Linked DNA regions of Stieleria sp. JC731. The protein of the gene in region 1 interacts with the protein of each later gene in a pairwise test. Links are inferred from orthologs where the notes say so. Each region holds a gene or a part of one and is shown in the gene's direction. Other genes may lie near its edges.

What was found.
Region 2: the proteins of leuS (region 1) and ligA interact in binary tests that used the Escherichia coli proteins (3 or more experiments, as listed by UniProt). The link is inferred for Stieleria sp. JC731 from one-to-one orthologs.

What each region holds. Positions count from the first base shown.
Region 1 is NZ_JAJKFQ010000002.1:26,044-36,926, reverse strand. Bases 3,875-7,301 are described here. They hold leuS (leucine--tRNA ligase), read left to right. Parts: upstream 3,875-4,269; coding sequence 4,270-7,101; downstream 7,102-7,301. Other genes in these bases: LOC67_RS05995 (thymidine kinase), read right to left, coding at 3,875-4,155. Also shown: cbb3-type cytochrome c oxidase subunit I, read left to right, coding at 1-1,345; cytochrome c oxidase subunit 3, read left to right, coding at 1,505-2,779; cytochrome C oxidase subunit IV family protein, read left to right, coding at 2,840-3,205; more of thymidine kinase, read right to left, coding at 3,538-3,874; gamma-glutamyl-gamma-aminobutyrate hydrolase family protein, read right to left, coding at 7,683-8,453; 3-oxoacyl-ACP synthase III, read left to right, coding at 9,194-10,273.
Region 2 is NZ_JAJKFQ010000026.1:170,173-180,543, forward strand. The notes cover bases 2,714-5,628. They hold ligA (NAD-dependent DNA ligase LigA), read left to right. Parts: upstream 2,714-3,102; coding sequence 3,103-5,154; downstream 5,155-5,628. Other genes in these bases: LOC67_RS23290 (sugar phosphate isomerase/epimerase family protein), read right to left, coding at 2,714-2,856; LOC67_RS23300 (hypothetical protein), read left to right, coding at 5,371-5,532. Also shown: ATP-dependent helicase, read left to right, coding at 35-2,032; more of sugar phosphate isomerase/epimerase family protein, read right to left, coding at 2,071-2,713; hypothetical protein, read right to left, coding at 5,916-6,101; sigma-70 family RNA polymerase sigma factor, read left to right, coding at 6,410-7,096; hypothetical protein, read left to right, coding at 7,152-7,409; hypothetical protein, read left to right, coding at 7,406-7,594; hypothetical protein, read left to right, coding at 7,595-9,010; hypothetical protein, read left to right, coding at 9,816-10,371. UniProt on the Escherichia coli protein: DNA ligase that catalyzes the formation of phosphodiester linkages between 5'-phosphoryl and 3'-hydroxyl groups in double-stranded DNA using NAD as a coenzyme and as the energy source for the reaction.

The sequences.
Region 1 (10,883 bases):
TTTCTTTCTGTGGGTCGCTGGCGCGGTCTTCTTTGTGATGGCCCTGTTGGCCAGTGGTTTGGACACCGGTTGGACGTTCTATACTCCCTACAGTACGACGACTGATACGTCCGTCATCATGGCGACGTTTGGTGCGTTCATCCTCGGTTTTAGCTCGATTTTCACCGGGCTGAACTTCATCGTCACGATCAACACAATGCGTCCGCCGGGGATGACTTGGTTCCGCATGCCGTTGTTCTTGTGGGCGACCTATTCGACTAGCATCATTCAGGTTTTGGCAACGCCAGTTCTGGGTATCACGCTTCTGCTGTTGATCGCCGAGCGAACGATGCACATCGGGATCTTTGACCCGGAATACAACGGTGACCCCGTTACCTATCAGCACTTCTTCTGGTTCTACAGCCACCCTGCTGTATACATCATGATTCTGCCCGCGTTTGGTGTGATCAGTGAATTGATCAGCGTCCACTCGCACAAACGAATCTTTGGATACCGTTTTATCGCTTACTCGTCGATCGCGATCGCTCTGCTGGGCTTCTTGGTTTGGGGACACCACATGTTCACCGCCGGGATGGGCCCGATGACGACGATCATCTTTAGTGCGTTGACGTTTACCGTTTCGGTTCCGTCGGCGATCAAGGTGTTCAACTGGTTGGCGACGATGTACAAGGGGGCGATCACACTGACGACCCCGATGTGCTACGCAATTGCGTTTATCTTCTTGTTCACGATCGGTGGTTTGACCGGTTTGCACCTCGGTACGCTCGCGACCGACATGCACCTGCACGATACTTACTTTGTCGTTGCTCACTTCCACTACGTAATGGTCGGCGGAACCCTGGTCGCATTCTTGGGAGCTGTCTTCCACTGGTGGCCAAAGATGTTCGGCCGGATGTACAACGAACTTGGCGGTCAGATTTCTGCTCTGATCGTTTTCCTTGGCTTCAACCTGACCTTCCTTCCGCAGTTCGTTCTCGGTAGCCGCGGAATGCCACGTCGATACGCCACTTACGATCCCGAATTCGCTGCACTGCACGAGATGAGTACCTGGGGAGCGTTGTTGCTGGGTATCGGCCTGTTGGTCGCGTTGGTCGTCTTGCTGGCTTCATTGGTCAATGGCAAGAAAGCACCTGCCAACCCTTGGGGAGCGGCGACGTTGGAATGGGCGTGCACATCGCCACCACCGTTCTACAACTTTGAACGTCCACCGGTTGTGGGCGACCCCTATGAGTTTGGCGATATCCAATGGGACGGAGCTTCGGATCGATACGTAAAGGTCGAACCGAAACGCGAATCGGTCCCCAGCGAAACACCTGCCGAAAGCCCAGCACACGCTGGCGAGTAAGCGAAAACTGAATTAATCATCCCACGCACTGAATAGGCGGCGATCGATCAAGACACTAAGCAGATCGAATCGTCGCATCAGGATGACGCCTCGGAGGCGGGCCTGATAACCTTTGCGTTTTCCATCGTCCACTTTTCCCCTGCACGGTTGACTCCACTGATGGCTACCACTGATGCCGGGCATTCTGCCACGGCCGACCATTCAGCCGATTCACACGGTCACGATCACGACCATCCGTCGTACCTCGCCCACCACTTTGACACTCCGGAACAACAGTTCGATAGTGGCAAGCTGGGGATGTGGATTTTCCTGGTCACTGAAGTCTTGTTCTTCAGTGGGATGTTCTGTGCATACGCGATCTTCCGGGCATGGCGTCCGGAGGTATTCGAAGGCTGTAGTCAGTTTTTGAATACGAAGCTGGGTGCGATCAACACCGGCGTGCTGCTGTTCAGTTCGTTCACGATGGCTTGGGCTGTTCGTGCTTCGCAGTTGGAGCAGCACAAGAAAACTGCCGCATTGATCGCATCGACTTTGTGCTGTGCGATGATCTTCTTGGGCGTTAAGGCGATCGAATATTCGCACAAATGGCACATGGGATTGTTGCCAGCGGGATTGTTCACCTACGACCCAAACAATCCGCACCCCGAAGGGACGCCAAACTACTTGGCATACATCTGCGCTCCGTTCGCAGTCGCAACCGTCGGCATCTTGATCTGGTTGGTTGTCAGCTTCTTGCGAGGCGCGAAATTCCAATTCGAATGTGCGAAGCCGATTTTGGTCGTCTTCTTGTGCTTCTTTGTCGGTGTCGGCCTGGGAACCATTCTTGAGAGCGGTGAAAGCGGAGAGCACGCCGCCCACGTCGAAGGTGCTGATCATGCGGCACATGTTGACGGTGAACATGCTGGTGATGAACACGCCGATGGCGAACATGCTGCCGACGATCACAGCGAAGAAGCAGATGTTGAACCGGCCGCAGAGCCAGAGCACGTCGAAGCCATCGCAGGCTTGGTCGCTCCTGGTGCAATGGTCAGCAGCGATAACCAGCTTGACCTAGTCAAGCGTTTGGCGTCAGACAATACGAACACCGGATCGAAGGGCGAATTAGCCGCACGCCAAGCCCAGAACGAGATGGCCTACGGTGCGATCACCTACAACGTTTCGGACGATAGCTCGGCAACCGTCGCGGCAGCCGAAGACGACGTTATGCGTAAAAGTCGCGCCGGTGTCTTCTTCAGTATCTATTACTGCATGACTGGCGTTCACGCGATTCACATTCTCGGTGGCATCGGAGTTCTGATTTGGTTGCTGGTTCGTGCTCTGCGTCAGGACTTCAACAAGAACTACTTCGGTCCGGTTGACTACGTCGGTCTGTACTGGCACTTGGTCGACTTGATTTGGATCTACCTGTTCCCGCTGATGTACCTGATCCGATAGACCAATCGGCTGACGTTATTCAATCAACAAACATTCCTAATAAACCGTCTAGTACCAACCATGTCAGCACACGAAGGCTCTCGCGAAGGATACGATTTCGCGCACCCGTTGCCACTGCCGCTGTTGTTCGGTGTCTTCCTCGTCTTGACCGCGTTGACCGTGCTGACGGTCTTTCAAGCGAATTTTGACCTGGGCAGCTTCGATATCATCGTGGTGATGATTATCGCTAGCGTCAAAGCAATTCTTGTCGGTGCCATTTTTATGCACTTGGCATTCGACAAACCGATGAACGTGATTTGGTTTCTTGGCTCGTTCGTGTTTGTTGCCTTGTTTATCATTTTTACGCTCTTCGATAACCGAGCGTCTCACAAAGACAACATTCCTGTGATGGGCGACGGTGCCGCAGCGGTCGCCGCCGAGAGCTGATCGAAGCATCGCAAAAATCCAACGAAAGCGGGCCTGTGCTGGAAAGTGCAGGCCCGCTTTTTGTTTGCCACGACAGAAGGATTGATTAGTCCGTCGTGCCGCGAAACCAATGCAACTAAACGCGGAAACGCCAAGAACGCAGAGTCCCCTACGCCAATAATCTGCGTTCTCACCAACTCTGCGTTTCCAACCAGCCATATTCGGCCAAAGGGATGCACGGTAATTCCCTGCCACGCAAAATTGCCGCCAGCTTTCCTCAACTCAGTGCGCTCGGTGACTCCGTGTTTCAATTCTCACTTGACCGCCAAGCAGCCAACCACAGAGCAACAATGCTACTCCGGTGAATCCAGAAACGGCAATTCGTCTGGCGTGCGCTCGCACATTCCGGCTTTGAAATGCATCCGGCAGACGGAAACATATCTCTCGTTTCCGCCAATTTGGATCTGTTGGCCGTCTTTGATGGGGCGTCCCTTGCTATCGACCCGCAGCACCATGGTTGCTTTGCGTCCGCAGTGGCAAATCGTTTTGATTTCCGACAACGTATCGGCCCAAGCGAGCAAGACTTCGCTTCCCGTGAACAAATTGCCTTGGAAATCTGTCCTCAGTCCATAAGCCATGACGGGGATGTCCAAGTGGTCACAGACATCGCTCAATTGCTTGACCTGCTTTCTGGTCAGAAACTGAGCTTCGTCGACCAGAATGCAGTCCAGTTTGGACTCCAAATGACGTGATTCGACGAGCGAAAACAGGTGATCGGCGGTGTTAAACGTGATCGCTTTGGCGGCCAGTCCGATTCTGCTGGTGACCATTCCGGGTTCGTCCCGGGTGTCGATTTCCGGCAGCAGGATGAGCGTTTTCATCCCGCGTTCTTGGTAGTTGTAACTGCATTGCAGGAGGATCGTTGACTTTCCCGCATTCATCGCCGAATAGTAAAAGTACAGTTTCGCCATGCTGTCGGCTTATTGCGTCTTCTCGTTTTTCCTAGAATCGTCGCCGCCGGACCGAACCGAACACTGCGAATCGGCCTCTTCGAGGCCTCTCGCCACATTTAACGTCACTTTCAAATGCCACGCTACAACCCCTCCGAAATCGAACCCCGTTGGCAAGCCTACTGGGACGAGAACAAAACGTTTGCAACGCCAGAAAACCCCGGCGACAAAAAACGCTATGTGCTGGACATGTTCCCCTATCCCAGCGGCGACGGACTGCACGTCGGCCACCCGGAGGGTTACACCGCTACCGACATCGTTTCGCGGTTTGCGCGGATGCGTGGCGAAAGCGTGCTTCACCCGATGGGATTTGACGCGTTCGGTTTGCCCGCCGAGGAACACGCCATTCGAACCGGCGAACACCCACGTGTTCAGACGCAGCGCAACATCGACAATTTCACTCGCCAATTGAAGATGTTGGGTTTCAGCTATGACTGGGATCGCGTGTTGGCGACCACTGATGAAGCTTACTTCCGCTGGACGCAGTTCATTTTTCTGGTGTTGTTTGATACGTGGTTCGATCACGATCAGCAGAAAGGTCGTCCGATCGCCGAGCTGCCGATTCCAGACGACGTGAAAGCCGAAGGTGATTTGGCGGTTGCCAAGTTTGTCGATTCGCATCGCTTGGCCTACCTGGATGACGCTCTGGTCAATTGGTGCCCCAAACTGGGAACCGTTTTGGCCAACGAAGAAGTCGTCGATGGCAAAAGCGAGGTTGGCGGTCACCCGGTCAAACGTATTCCGCTGCGGCAATGGATGTTGCGTATCACGGACTACGCAGAACGGTTGCTCGAAGGGCTTGATGAACTCGAATGGCCGGCTGGGATTAAAAAGCTGCAGTCCGATTGGATCGGGCGAAGCACCGGCGCCGAAGTGGACTTTTATGTCGGCGGTTCGGGCGACTACGAAGCGTGGCAAGCCGAACGCGCTAAAAGCGGATTTCCCGATGCACCGGGGCTTCAGGCCTTGCGCGTTTACACGACTCGTCCGGACACGCTTTACGGAGCGACCTATATGGTCGTTTCGCCCGAGCATCCGATGCTGGAACAATTGACCAGCGAAGAACAAACTGCAGCTGTTCGAGACTATTGCGAGAAGGCTTCGTTTAAATCCGATCGCGAACGCACCGAAGGCGATCGCGAAAAGACGGGTGTCTTTACCGGTGCGCATGCGATCAATCCGGTCAACGGAAAGCCGATTCCGATTTGGGTTGCAGACTATGTGTTGGCAGGATACGGCACCGGCGCGATCATGGCGGTGCCGGCACACGACAGTCGTGACTTTCAATTCGCGGTGACCTACGACCTTCCAGTGATTGCGGTGGTCGAACCGCCAGCGGATCTAGACAATCGTGACGACATCTTGGCAGGCAAAGCTTGTTTCGAAGCGCTCGGAAATGCGATCAACAGCGGTCCGTTTGACGGCCAAGGTACTCAAGAAGTCAAAGCGGCGATCACTGCCTCGTTGTCTGAGCAGGGCATCGGCAACGGTGCGGTTAATTACAAGTTGCGTGATTGGCTTTTCAGCCGACAACGTTTCTGGGGTGAGCCATTCCCGATCCTGCATGAACTCGATAGCGAAGGTAACCCGACGGGCCGAATGCGAGGCGTCGATGCTGGTGAGCTACCGGTTCAGTTGCCAGAGTTGGAAGACTTCAAGCCCCACGGTCGCCCCGAGCCCCCGTTGGCCAAGGCCGACGATGATTGGCTTTACGTAACAATCGATGGAACCAAGTACCGCCGCGAAACCAATACGATGCCGCAATGGGCTGGCTCGTGTTGGTACTACCTGCGTTACATCGATCCGAAGAATGAAAACGCTTTGGTCGATCCAGAATTGGAATCAAAATGGATGCCCGTCGATTTGTATGTCGGCGGTGCTGAGCACGCTGTCTTGCATTTGCTGTATTCACGATTCTGGCACAAGGTGCTGTTTGATCGTGGTCATGTTTCCACGCCGGAGCCGTTCGGTCGATTGGTCAATCAAGGCATGATCTTGGGCGAAGTCGAATACTCGGCATACTATGACGATGACGGAAAGTTTGTCTCGGCAAAGGATGTCCGCAAAGCTCCCGAGGGCGGACGCCAAAGCAAAGACGGTCGTGCCGTCAGCAGTCGACCGGTCGCGGAGGATGCCGTCGAAAAGAAAGGCGAATCGTTTGTCTTGATCGACAACCCAGCGATCCGCGTCGAAAGCCGCGCACACAAGATGTCCAAAAGCCGCGGTAACGTTGTCAATCCAGACGTGGTGGTCAAGGATTACGGTGCCGATGCGCTGCGTTTGTACGAGATGTTCATGGGGCCGCTCGAGGCGACCAAGCCTTGGTCGATGGATGGTGTCGGCGGGGTACGCAGTTTCTTGGACCGAGTCTGGCGGATGGTTGTCAATGACAACGAAGATGACTTGGTGTTGCAAGAAGCGTTAACCGACGAGGCCTGCGATGATGACCAGGCAAGAATGCTTCACGCGACGATCAAGAAAGTCACCGAAGACACCGACGCGATGAGCTTCAATACCGCGATCGCGAGGATGATGGAGTTTACGAACTTCTTTACTCGCTGCGAAAAACGTCCGACCGAAGCGGTGAAGTCCTTCTTGGTCTTGCTGTCGCCCTATGCACCACACTTGTGCGAAGAACTGTGGCAGATCTTGGGTGGCGAGCAGTCGATCGCACTACAAGCTTGGCCCGAGTGGGACGAGTCGGCACTTGTGCAAAAGTCGATTGAAGTACCGGTTCAGTTCAATGGCAAGGTGAAGACGAAAATTCAAATTGCTCCCGACGCAAAGCCTGATCAAATGCTTGAAGCGGCCCTTGCGGATGAACGCGTGCAATCGTTGATCGCCGATAAGAACATCGTCAAAAAGATTGCCGTTCCCGGACGCTTGGTTAACTTCGTTGTGAAGTAGGCCCAGTGAAGTAGGTCGAGTGAAGTAGGCCCAGTGCAACGGATAATTGGATGAAGTTTCGTGGCTCGGCAGTGCTCCGTTTTAGCAGTGCTTGATTTCGGCAGTGCTCGATTTTGAGATGCCCTGTCACGAGGCTTTGTATCAAGCGGTTTCGCAGAATCGGTTGCACCGATTTAGAAGTCCGAAGATGTTGCAGGGCATCATCGGTGGCCCCCAACGGCGGTCCTTGCCGTGGGTGGCCGAATCTGGTTTTCCGCTTTGTGGTATCGAAGAACGGTCCTGTTCTTTGATGTTTCGTTCGGTTTCCCTTGAAAGGGGCGATATCCGAACTTGTTCAATTCCCTTTGATCAATTGCATCTTCGTTGATGCGTGAATCCATTCGGCCAGGGCGATCACATCCTCGTGTTCGCCGCATCGATCCATCGATGACACTGGCTATTAGCGGGCGGCAGGAAGACAGATCGAGATCTTCCAACCGGATAGGTTTTGCAAAACGAGACGCCATTCTCGAGTTCGATGATGAACCGGACCGATTCAGGTGAGCAAAGCAGCCCGGCTATCATCGAAAATGCAGATCGGTTTAGGCAACCAAACGCAGGCTGTCGGCTTCGACTTTGCCCGCAACGATGCCTTCGATGAATTCTTCAAAGATACGAACGTCAAGTGCGGATGCGGCCGCGCACTCTGGGTGGAACTGAGTTCCGATGGCGAACCAGTCCATCATTTCGCTTTCGATTGCCTCGATAACACCATCGGGGCAGCGGGCGGTGACGCGGAATCCAGGAGCGACTTCGTCGATCGCCATGTGGTGTCGACTGCTAACACGAATTTCGCCATCGCCGAAGACGCGCCCGACTAACGAATCGCTTTCCACTTCCAAGGTGTGGCGATGGTTGGGATCGTGAGGGTCGAGGTGAGGAACCGCTTCGGGTAGATCTTCTTTGATATGGAGGAACAGGTTTCCGCCCTGTTGGACGTTCATCAGTTGCATACCTGCACCGATGGCAAGCAATGGGATGCGACGTTCTGCGATTTCTGCCATTAGCAAGCGATCGCTGGTTTCACGGACTGGATCCATCGGCCGGACGCTGCTGTGAAGCATGAATCCGTCGTTACGTGGGTCGAGGTCTCCGCCACCGATCATCATGAATCCATCGACAAGCTCTGCTGCTCGTGCGATCGATTGTGGGTCGTTCATTGGTGGAATGACGACAGGAATGCCCCCTGCTGCATCAATCGACTGAAAGTAACCTGCTGCCAAAAATGCGAAGCCAGGTTTGTTGCGATCGGCCGCCTTGAAGTCGCAGTTAATTCCGATGATCGGTTTGCGAGTCATAACATCGCTAGACATCCGACATTTCCTCATAAAAGTCGAAATAGCAAATTAAGATACAGCGACGTGCTGCATCAATCGAAACGGGCGCGGTCCCATGAACATTGAACGGGCGGGAGAGACCTTTTCGCCATTCTTGGCGGCAAGGCCGATCGACAGTTGTGTTCGAAAAGATAAGTCGTAGAGAAACGCGGTAGCGAACGAGGAGTAGATTCCTGTACAGTTCGTTCCTAGTTGGGGAAGGTGCTGGTGCAATGTCGATCGCAGGCTCCGAAGCGACGTAGCCAGACGCATTGGGGCCAAATACGTTGGCCGCGATGCCAAAAGCGACAACACCGTTCCGTCTTGGATTCCCACTTTGATCATCCCTGATTAATAGGACCGCACATACGGTTCGCTACCGGTCAGAAACATTCGATACCGAATGTCTCCCCGAGCGGTCGGAAAGTTAGCCTGCGAAATCCGCAAAAACAAATACTCTCCATATCTTGTGGAGAATCGCGTCTGCTAGCACAACAGACAGTGCTAGCATTGGCGTTTCCTGCTAGCAAAAGTCGCAAATTCACTGTGGGATTGCGAAAAATTTGCGTGTTTGCGTTGTCACCAGAGCGTGGTTTCAGGGCGTCGATCCACCTCGTGGCGGCCCCTTTGCAGTTGTCGCGGCGTGATTAATGATGGCAGCCGGGTGACCAGTTCGCCGTAAGTGCGAAGCTGCTGTAGTTAACGACGTTTCAAAAACGATTGTATTAGGCTGCGAAGTGAGATTTGACCAAGTTCGATTGGCGTCCATCGGAACCGTCCTACCAGAAGAAATCTGGTCAAGCGATGATATCGAGTCGCGATTGTCGCCTCTTTACGAGCGTCTCCGGCTTCCCGAAGGCCGGCTGGAATTGATGAGCGGGATCGCCGAGCGGCGTGTTTGGCCTGTGGGGACTAGCCCCAGTGGACCGAGCATCAAAAGCGGGAAGGCGGCGATTGCCGCGGCCGGTTTGCAAGCTTCTCAGATCGGATGTTTGATCCATGCCAGTGTTTGCCGCGATTTTCTAGAGCCGGCAACGGCATCGAAGGTTCACAACGGTATCGGTCTGTCAAACGACTGCTGGGTGTATGACGTCTCGAATGCATGTTTGGGGCTGATCAATGGCGCGATCCAGATCGCCATGATGATCCAAACCGGTGCGATCAAAGCCGGGATTGTCGTGGGGACAGAGAACAGCCGCATGTTGCTCGAATCGACCATCGCCGCGTTGAACGAAGATCAGTCGCTGACGCGAAAGAGCGTGAAAGGGGCGTTTGCTTCGCTGACGATCGGTTCAGGAAGTTGTGCTTGGCTTTTGACCCATGAGTCGCTCGCCGAGGATGCGACGAAGTTGTATTGCGGGATCGCTGAAGCTCGCACCGAGTACCATGATCTTTGCGTTAGCGACAGTGATTCTGCCGGGGCCGGAATGCAGCCTTTGATGGAGACGGACAGCGAGAAACTGATGGCCGAGGGGATCGCGACCGGAGTTGCGGGATTCGAAAAGCTGTTAACCGAGAGCGATTGGTCGCGCTCCGATCTGGACCGCACTGTTTGTCATCAAGTTGGCGTTCGGCACCGCGCCGCGATGTTAGAAGCGATGGGGCTGCCTGAGGAGACTGACAGCGTGTCATTTCCCAAGTTAGGGAATACCGGTTCGGTCGCATTGCCGCTAACGGTTGCAGCTGCAGCGGCTCGAGGAGAGCTGGTCGAAGGCGACCGTGTTGCCATGTTAGGGATCGGCTCGGGGATCAACAGCGTGATGCTTGCATCCACATGGGGACAGACCCCGGTCGCCGGGAATGTCGACGAGATTTGATTCCGGGGACATAGCAGGGGAGGACCCCGGGGACATAGCAGCAGGTGATCCCGGGGACATAGCAGGTTAGTAGAGGTGACCCCGGGGACATAGCAGGTTGGGTGTGGGCCGTTTTAGGCTGGGGTGATTTTGTTGCTGCTTGACCCCCTCATCCCCAGCCCTTCTCCCCCAGCGAGCTGGTGGAGAAGGGAGCCAGGGTGGAAGTTGGAGTTGGGGACAGACCCCCGGAGCAGAACTTTCGAGCTAGGAAGCTAGGAGCGGGGACAGGCCCTGGTGGTTGGTGGGATGCGGATGATCCCGGTAGCAGACCTCGGGGACATAGCAGGTTGGGTGTGGACCGTTTTAGGCTGAGGTGATTTTGCTGCTGCTTGCCCCCTCATCCCCAGCCCTTCTCCCCCAGCAAGCTGGTGGAGAAGGGAGCCAGGCTGGAAAGTGGAGCTGGGGACAGACCCTGGGTGAGAAGTTGGAGTTGGGGACAGACCCCGGAGCAGAACTTTCGAGCTAGGAAGCTAGGAGCGGGGACAGGCCCCGGTGGTTGGTGAGATGCTGTGTGGATTTTGCTGGCTATTTGTGGGGAAGTTGGTCTGGGCGGTCGATGTTCGGTCTATCG
Region 2 (10,371 bases), on another replicon or contig:
GCCACCTCATCATCTCGCACGCTCAGGATCCCCGTTGTCTCACGGATTGAATCCCGCCCAATCAGACGCGGTCAACACATTGTCGGGGCCATTGTTGGTGCTTGCCGGAGCCGGAACGGGCAAAACGCGTGTGGTCACGTTTCGCATTGCCAATTTGATCAAACATGGGACGTCTCCTGATCGGATTCTGGCAGTCACGTTCACCAATAAAGCCGCCGGTGAAATGAAAGAGCGGATCGGTGAGCTGTTGGGGTATTCGAAAAAACGCAAAAAACGTGGCGAGAAACGCCCTGAGCCAACCATCAGCACCTTTCACGCACACTGCGTCAAAGTTCTTCGGCGTCACGCGACAGCGCTGGGCTATCCCGACAAATTTTCGATCTATGACCGAAGCGATCAGGAGTCGCTTGCTCGAGCGGTGCTTCGCGAATTGCGTCTGCCCAACACAGCGCTCAAGCCCGGTGACTTGCTGAACATTATCAGCAACTGGAAAAACGCTTCGATCCTTCCCGATCGAGCTCCCTTGGAAGCTTCAAATGACCGCGAGCATTTGGCCGCCGCGGGCTATCGACGTTACCAGGAGGGTTTGAAAAGCCGCGGCGCGATGGACTTTGACGACCTATTGCTGCAGACCGAGATGCTTTTCGATCAGCACATCAGCATTCGCGACGAAGAAGCCAAGCGGTTTGATCACGTCCTTGTCGATGAATACCAAGATACCAACGGTAGTCAGTATCGCATCACAAGGCACCTTGCCGGTGCGCACCGAAATCTCTGTGTGGTCGGTGACGACGATCAATCGATTTATGCCTGGCGTGGTGCCGACGTTACTCACATTCTGAACTTTAAGAACGATTGGCCGGATGCCAAAGTCGTTTGTCTGGAGGCGAACTATCGCAGTTGTGGTTCGATCCTCGAAATGGCGAACCGGCTGATCAAGTTCAATAAGTATCGGCACGACAAGGTCCTGCGTCCGTCACGTCCCGATGGCATCCGTCCGCGTATCGCACAGCACAAAGACGAAATCAAAGAGGCCCAATCGGTTGTTAGTGAGATCAAACACCTGATCGAAAACCAACATATCCAACCACGCGACATCGCGATCTTGTTCCGTACCAACGAACAGCCACGACTCTTTGAAACCGAGCTTCGTAAAGCGAATGTCCCCTACGTGATGTTGGGTAGCCAATCGTTTTTTGATCGGCGCGAAGTGCGTGACATGGTCGCTTACCTCAAGTGGATCGACCAACCCGACGATGAAGTCTCGTTGCTTCGTGTTATCAATACACCGGCACGCGGCATCAGTGCCAAAGCGGTGAAGACGTTGATGGAACATGCCGTCGCCGCGGGCGTTCCCATTTGGCAGATCATGCAGAAGCCAGATTTGGTTGCCGATCTATCCCCAGCAGCACAGCGTGGTGTCGAGCAGCTCAAGTCGATTCACGCCGACGTCAACACAAGAGCTAAAAGTGATTCGCTGGCGGCGGCGATGGAGACCCTGCTGACTCAAACCGCTTACAGCGACGAAATCAACCGTTTGTACGACGAACCCGAAGATCGTCAAAACCGCATGGCGTCGTTGGGAGAGGTTACCAACGCGATCTCGGCTTTCGAAGATGGTCGCGATGACGCTGACTTGACCGGGTTCCTTGCCGACATCGCTTTGTCGGGGCGTGAGATGGGAAACGAGAAAGACAAGCTAGCGATGCAAAACGCGGTGTGGCTATTGACGCTACACGCCGCCAAGGGACTGGAGTTCCCTGTCGTCTACATGGTTGGGCTCGAAGAAGGCCTGCTGCCACATTCACGTAGCGTTAAATCGGGACGTGACGAAGACATCGCCGAAGAGCGTCGTCTTTGCTACGTGGGAATCACCCGCGCCCAGGAAAAACTGACCATGTCACTCGCGTTGACCCGCCGAAAATGGGGCAAGGCACGGCCGACAATCCCAAGTCAGTTTTTATACGAAGTGACCGGACAGGCCGAAAATGCCAAGAAGTACCAACGCAAACGCGGGACTCCGGCCCGATAGTGAGTCCAACCTGCGGGCGATGGCTTGCAGTTGACGGTTTAAAACCTTGCCAGATTTCGCAGGTAGGAAACGCCGTGGGCGATCTCGTCGATTGTCGAGTCTTCTCGGCCGACGATCATCGGTCCGCTAAAGTCTGCGTCGTCGAGTGTTGCCAATAGATGCGGGTAGTCGACGGTGCCTTCGCCAATCGGAACACGAATTCCACGCCCGGCAGCGAGGTCCAGGACGCCATCGGTGGCACAAACGACTTGGACGCGGGATTTCAGCTTCGCTAATGATTCGATCGCATCATGGCGATTGACGACCAGCTGACCGGGGTTGAAAGCAACCGCGACGAAACCTTCGTCGTCTCTATCCAAAAGTTGCGCCAGAGTCTCGCCTGATTCGGCCCCCGTTTCAGCGGCTAAAAATGCCCCGACACGTGCACCGTAACGGCCGAGGTCTTGCATCACCGATTCCAAGGTTTCATATCGAGGATCGGTAATTTCTTCAGGTACGTAACCGATGTGATTGATGACGGCCGATGCGCCCAATTTGTAGGCAAGCTGCATCGCTGACTTCGTCGCATCAATTCGCCGTTGCAAGTCTTGCGGATTGTCATACCCACGACGCGTTTGAAAACGGAGGCTGGCGACACGCAGGTTGCGTTCATCAAGTAGCTTCTTCAGGTGTCTTAAACCGGTTTCGGTCAAGCTATCCGGATGAACTTCGCCACGACCGTTTAACTCAACCGAGCCAACGCCCATTCTGGCTGCCACATCAAGTGACTTTTTCAATGGCAGTTTCAAGGCGTCCAAGCGGATCGCGATTTTCGGTTCGGTCATGAGACTTTACAACGATGAGGCAGTTTCGAGCATGGAAATTAGCGTTCGATTGTGAACCAAGCAAGCACGAGATGAACAGGGCGAGGCGAACAGACGGATGTTTGGTCGGCAAAGCAATCGTTTTAAGGGGAAGGCTTTAGCCTACGTCCCAGATCTTTCCTAATCGCCTATGATAGTGACTTGATTCGACGTCTCGATTCGACGTCCAGTCAGACAGTCCGACTTTTTGCTCTGAGTGTGATATTGATGGCTGATCCTGCGAAACGAGTGGATGAACTTCGCGACGAAATCCGCAAGCATGACAACGCGTATTATGTGCTCGCCCAACCGACCATCACCGACCTGGCATACGACCAGCTGCTGGACGAACTTCGTCAGCTTGAACAGCAGCACCCGCAGCTACTAACCGCGGACTCACCAACGCAGCGAATTGGCGACGAACCCGTTCCACATTTGGAACAGGTCGAACACTCCGTTCCCATGTTATCGATCGATAACACGTACTCCATCGAAGAGCTACAAGCGTATTTTGAGCGGACCGAAAAGCTGCTCGAAGGGCAGGCAATCGGTTGGGTGATGGAGTACAAAATTGATGGGGTCGCCGCTTCGATTCGCTACGAAGACGGGCAGTTGACTCGGGGCCTGACGCGTGGAAACGGAGCCGTCGGTGACGATATCACGCACAACATACGCACGATCCGTGATCTTCCGCTGCGAACGTCGGGCGATACCGCACCCGCCGTGCTCGAAGTCCGTGGCGAAGTCTACATGACAAACGAGGATCTGTCGGAGCTCAACAATCGCCAAGTCGCCTCTGGTGGTGAGCCTTACAAGAACACTCGCAACGTCACCGCGGGGACAATTCGGTTGCTCGACCCGGCGATCGCGGCCCAGCGCAACCTGCGTTTCTTTTGTCATGGCGTCGGCCAAGTCGAAGGACTGCGAGCGACAAACCACATGGAGTTTCTTCGCGAGGTCGCCTCCTACGGAATTCCGATGACTCCGGATGTGAAAGAGTTCAAGCACTGGAAAGACGCATTGTCAGCAGTGCAAAAACTGGAAGAGGCGATGCCAGATTTGGCATTCGAGATCGATGGGATCGTCTTCAAGGTCAACGATTTCGCGCAGCGTGACGAACTGGGGATGCGCAGCAAAAGTCCTCGTTGGTTGATTGCCTATAAATTCGAACGCTATGAAGCCACAACGGTCCTGGAAAAGATCACCGTTCAAGTCGGTAAAACGGGCGCGATCACTCCGGTTGCTCACTTAAAGCCGGTCAACATTGCCGACACAACCGTCTCGCGTGCTTCGCTGCACAATGCTGACGAGATCGAACGTTTGGACGTACGTGTGGGCGACGTCGTCGTGGTTGAAAAGGCTGGCAAGATTATTCCCAAAGTCGTCCGCGTTGAAAAACACGAGCGTTCCAAAACGCTGCGCAAGTTCAAATTTCCTGACCAGTGTCCCGAATGTTCGACCGAGCTAGTTCGTGACGAAGGCGGGGTCTACATCCGCTGTCCCAACCCACAGTGCCCGGCCCAACTGAAACAACGATTGATTTATTTCGGAAGTCGTACCGGCATGGATATTGATGGGTTGGGTGAGGAAGTCGTTGATTTGTTGTTGTCGCATGAACTCGTTTCCAGCTACGCCGATCTTTATCGATTACAAGTCGAACAACTCAGCGAGCTCGAATGGAAGAAGCAGCGCAAAGGAAAAGATGGCAAGCTTGTCGAAGTTAAGTTTGGAAAACGCAATGCGGAGAACCTCGTCAAAGGCATCGAGAAAAGTCGCCAGCGCGGTCTTGCACGCGTCTTATCGTCTATCTCGATTCGCCACGTTGGCCCGCGCGTTGCGAAGCTGATCACTGCGAAATATCCGACCATCGAATCGCTGCAGGCAGCCAGTACGGAAGACCTTGCAGCGATTCACGAGATCGGCGAACGGATCGCTGAGAGCTTGCATGAGTTTTTGCACGATGACTATGGCCAGCAAATCATTCAGCAGTTCGCCGATGTCGAAGTCAAACTATTTGATGATGTCGAGGTATCTGAATCTGGCAACCGTCCGCTCGATGGCAAGACGCTTGTCGTAACAGGCACTTTGAATCACTACAAACGTGATGAAATCAAAAAGCTGATCGAGCAACTCGGCGGTCGGGCATCGGGAAGCGTCAGTAAGAACACGGATTATCTGGTCGCTGGGGAGAAGGCGGGCAGCAAGCTCGATAAAGCGAACCAGCTGGGAGTCAAGGTGCTCTCTGAAGATGAATTTCGACAGCTAGCCGAAGGTGAGTAACGTATCACCGTCGATCGACGGTGATGTTGCTTTAAATCAACATCGCGTCCCACCTGGTACGACCCATCCAATCGCCTTGGAGCGTTTTGTAAGCAGGGCTGTACTTGGAATTGATGAAAATAGAGTGACAGAAATGGGAGGCCGATCGAGCCTGGAAATGTTGACGTACGATTTTGCGATTTTCGAGTCAAAGTTGGCGAACATTGCGAGGGTAAGATGATCGAAAAATTCATTCAGGAAAATCAGATTTTTGTCGGTCTGGCGCTCATTCTGGGTGTCGGGCTGCTCGCGTCTATTTTCTCGCTCGGCGGTTTTGACGGCCATTCATCGAGTGACTGGAGTGGTGACTGTGACGGCGATTTCGGCGACTTTGACTAGGTTCAGCATGAAATCTGAAGCGGATCAATTGGAACGTGATGCAGGGAGCTTCAAAGTGAGAAAAGCTTGACCGGAGCAGCGGGAGCGAGGTCGAGATAGCCGAATTGGCGACCAAAGATGAAAATGTTTCGAAACGGCGTGAACTTGCTGAGGGTAAACGTACGAAACAGTCAGGTACGTCGATGAAGCGAGTGTTAAAAAACCGAGCATCGAAAGCCGATCCGGGCCTTGTTGGGCAGCCGGATGTTTTGTAAATAATGTGCCTCGCAGGAAGCACTGCAAAAAACAAAAAGGCGGCATAGCTCAGCTGGTTAGAGCAGCGGAATCATAATCGTATGAAACCGCTGCTTTTTGCATTTAATACCACGTTTTTACGTGAGTTTCTAGTCCTCGACCGGATTGCAGCGGACCCTAACGACCGTCACTGACGGTAGCTCACCGTCATGCATCTGATCACCGGCGCATCGGTCACCGTCATATCGAATCTTCACTCGGTGTGGGACAACTTCTACGTCAACGCCCACGCTCTTGTATGCGATCGCTTCACTGATCGCCTTGTCTTTTTTCATCAGCCACGGACCATCATTTCCCGTCCTGATGAATCTGATTTTGTACTGCATCTTCACTGACACATTCAGCTTGTGGATTGGAAAAGCGAGTGAAGTTATTTGCATGAACGCAAAGGTCAAAAGCAAACCTGACGGCAGTAGGTGCGAATAACCGTTTCTTAACACAGAACTGTCTACAGACCCCTCAACCGACGTTGCTTCGTTTTCTCAGAAGTGCAGTTGACTAAAAACATCGCGTAGCTACATTTCAGAAACAGTCCTGTTTAGGGCGTAGATCGGTTTTAAGTAAATCTCCCACGGAACGGCAAATGCTTAGCGACTTTATCAAGTCAGTCCAACTATCCGATGATGAACAACTTCGCTTGATCAAGAATGTGCAGGAGGACAACTGTGAGGAATCACTGATGATGTTGATTCGCCAGTACCTTGATGCGATCGAGTCGATCTGCAATTCAGGCTCGACGAAGTGCAAGCAGACTGCAGAGGAACGCGAGTCACTTGCAGTTGAGGCAGTCATCAATTCCGTCCGCAAGTTCGATGAGAATCGCGGAACCAAACCGAGCACCTACATCTTTCAATCGATGCTGAACTCAGTGTTCGACCGCGATGAAGCAGGTCCGATTCGGATTAGCAAACGGCGGAACCAGGACGGCAAGTTTGCAAAGCGGATTCCAACGCAAGCGATCCATCCCGAAGACAAGGTGTTCAGCGAAAGCCTCGGTCCAGAAGAAGAGGCAGTAGAGGCAGAAGAGAAGGAGATCAACGAGCAGGTTCTGGATCGAATCCTGAACATCCTGTCCGAAGACGATCGGAAGCTTTACGCAGACTACAAGCGACACGGATTCGTCCAGGTGAACCTTGCGAATGAGTATGGGATCTCACGCGGAACAGCCCACAGTCGCATCAAGCGGTTAACGGAACGCATGACCAATGTCGGGCACCGAGCACGCATCGAAGTCATGGCGGAACGCCGCGAAGCTTTGTCGGCCTGCTAGTCCTGAACTTGACTGTTTCCCGTTTCACTCATACCCTTCCACGGAATCACCGATAATGACACTTTCACCCGAGATCCTTAAACGCATCCAGCATCAAGTTCGCGGAGGGTTGCGAACTATGGGAGAAGGTCGGGACATCAACATCGAGTTGACACAGACTCTCGAAAACTTCGGCAGTTTCGAATACAAGACCGTGAAGTTCCTGGTTGGACCGGCTTGCTGCGAAGTTGAAGCGGAGAAGTTTCGGCGGTGGTCGACCGACTTCGCTGCAGATTCAATCACTAACGCCTTAATTGGGAAGCTTCAAACATGAACGCCAAAGAACTCGCGCTACGATGCGCAGCCTGCTTGCAGATGGTCGCGGACAACGAAGGCAAGGTCGATGAATCGATCCGCGACGAATTGATGGAGAGCGTCAACTACACGCTCAGATTGTGCCTCGATGTCATGAACACCGAGGATACCAAACCACCAAACCTTGAACCGGGGAACAACTAAATGTCGATGGTAATCGCTATTGATAAGCTGACTGAGAAACAGCTGCTCAAGGACAAGATTCATAGGCTTGAACACAAGGCAGAATATTTGCAGTTGAAGCTCAACGGCGTGAAGGATCATAACGAAGCCTTGATGCGTAAAACGTCTGAGTTGGAGTGCTACAACAAGACGCTGGAAGCGAGCAACAAAGTGCTTCGAGAAGACTGTGCAGCACTGAACGAGAAGTCTGAGAGGCAGTCGCGCCGATTGGCTAACATGGCTTCGCAAATGGCTCAGTTGGATAAGGACAAGGAGTCGCTGCAGAACGAGATGAAGCGGTTGCAGGGTGATCGCGAATACCTGCGGAAGAAACATGACACGGTCGTGGAATGCCTTGTGCATGCCCGCGAAGAGTGTGAGCAGCTAAAGAATCGCTGCAAGTCGCTTGAATCTGAACTCGGGACGACCAAGCTGATGGCAGACACCGATCGGTTCAACAACGCTCACATGGAATCCGAGGTGACCATCCGTCAGATGCAGGGGGTTGTGGACTCGCAGAAGCTTGCCGACAACGAACGGCAGATCAGCATGATGACGTCCGAGATCAGGTATCTGAACGCCCACGCCAACGCACAGGCGAAGGTGATCTCGAACTTGCAGGAACGTGTACGCACTGCTCGTGATCCTGAAGATGTGGAGCGCATCGCATCACTGCAGATGGTCAACAAGGGGCTGCGGTCTGAGGTTGTTCGACTTCGGAAGGCATCACATGAAGCCTTCGTTGCAATCAACAAGGAGCGTGCGAAGCATGAAGCAGACAAACGCTCAATCATCCGCGAAGCTCGGAATTGGAAGGCGAAGTCCGAGAAATTAGAGAAGCAGCTGGAAGACGCGGACCTAGCCATCGAGGACCTGACGGTGGACATCCAGAACGAACGCGCGAAGTTCAACCGCATGGATGAGCGGCTAGCACACTCGGAGCTAGAAAACCGGAGCCTGCAAGCGGTTATCAAGGACGAGCGTGAGAAGTTCAACCGCATGGCGAAGCAGCTGGCACCGCAGCAGCAGCCTGTCCAGGCTCAATCGGGACAGTCACCGATCGATGCAGGCATTCGGATGTTTGAGTCGCATCACAGGAACTATCTGCAGGATGTCGAGAGCCGCCTATCGGAAGTGAATGTGGGGTCCTGGTGCCACACAATGACAATCGATGCTGCCCTCCGGATGTTTGAGTCGCAGCACAGGAACTATCTGCAGGATGTCGAGAGCCGCCTGTCGGAAGTGAATGTGGGGTCCTGGTGCCACACAATGACACTGGAACGGGATGTGAGCATGTATTGGTTTGCCGTCTACATGCATTCCAAGGGCTACGGCGTGACGAGGTGCGAGGGCAGGGATGGACGCCGTCTCAAAATCTCACTGCTAAACCTTCGCTAGTCCTGAACAGACCCAAACAGACAATCGCCGCGCCGGGAATAGATTTCCGGCGTTTTTTTATGGAATCGCATCAAAATAACTTTTTGGGTGAGTTCCTGATGGGGGATGGGCAAAAAACCTCGAAAAACCGCCGATTGTGGTGGTGAGCCTCCCCAAAATTTTCTACGTGTCAGTTTTTCTCGTTCGGTCAGCTGCTCGCGAACCTACCCCCACCCCCGTTGGGAGGACCCGTCGCATTTTGAGACCGGGCAGTCGCATTCTGAGACGGCGTCGCATTTTGCGATTGCCCTGAATGTGAAGAAACCTTCATGCCAAACGCGATGAAACTGGAAAGATTTTGCCGCGACGCCCAATGTGAAGAACGTGTGAAGACTCGACGGCGCGGGCGGTAGCGTGTCGCCGGCTGCAGCAATTGCCGGTTTCGCGTGCGATTCGACGCCATTGTCGCCTACCGCAATAGGCGTGCCAAACCTGGCGTTCGAGGGTGCTAACAATTTGGGCTTAGTATTTGGGCGTGCTGCGCGAGTCCTGAGCAGGACAGAAAAGGGGAGTAACAGGACTAGAAAAGCGTAGGGCTAGCGTCGATAGTGACTGCGGATCGGTTGCTTCGACCGACCGCCCAACACCCCGCAAACGTCACAAGCAATGTCAATCGGACTAAACGACAGCGAAGCGAAGCTTGCAGCTATCGCCCTAGTTCTCGCCCTATTGAATCTCCTTGCGTGGTCGTTTGCATAACGAGGACTGAATCATGGAAACCGCAACACAAAACGAATGCTCCCATTTTGAAAACGCAAACACCCGAATGACTGCAGCTGCAGCGCGGGACTGGGTAGCCGATATGGGGTTCGAATGCCGTTTAGTCAATTCGCTTCAATATCGCTATCGAATCGAAGTGAAGCAAAACGGCGAATGGCTACCAATCGCAATGGCTAGCCAGACCGCGGGCATCGTCGCCAGTGAGCTATCGCGTTGCTTTGATCGGTTCTACGCATGCCGCGAAGCGCTACCGGGTTGCGATCCAGCGCATACAAACGAGCTACGGTTGGCACTCAGTTTCTTTAACGTGGCTTGTATCCACCGCTGGCGCTCACGGGTCGAATGGATTCTTGCCCGCTATCCCGAATTGATCACTCACGCCGAGTGCGTTTTGTTTGGCGAACGAACCCGATGCGCCGTAGGTGACCGGGAAGCTAACCCAGCATTTACTGGAGCGCTGCAGGCTGCAATTGACAACGCTCGACCCGTCCGCGCGGCGCAGATTGTCACGCAACTGCTGCAAGACGGCGAAGAAGTGTTGATCGGTTATTGTCCCGATATCCGCCACCCCCACAAAACGCGCAGTGTGAAAGCCACTGCAG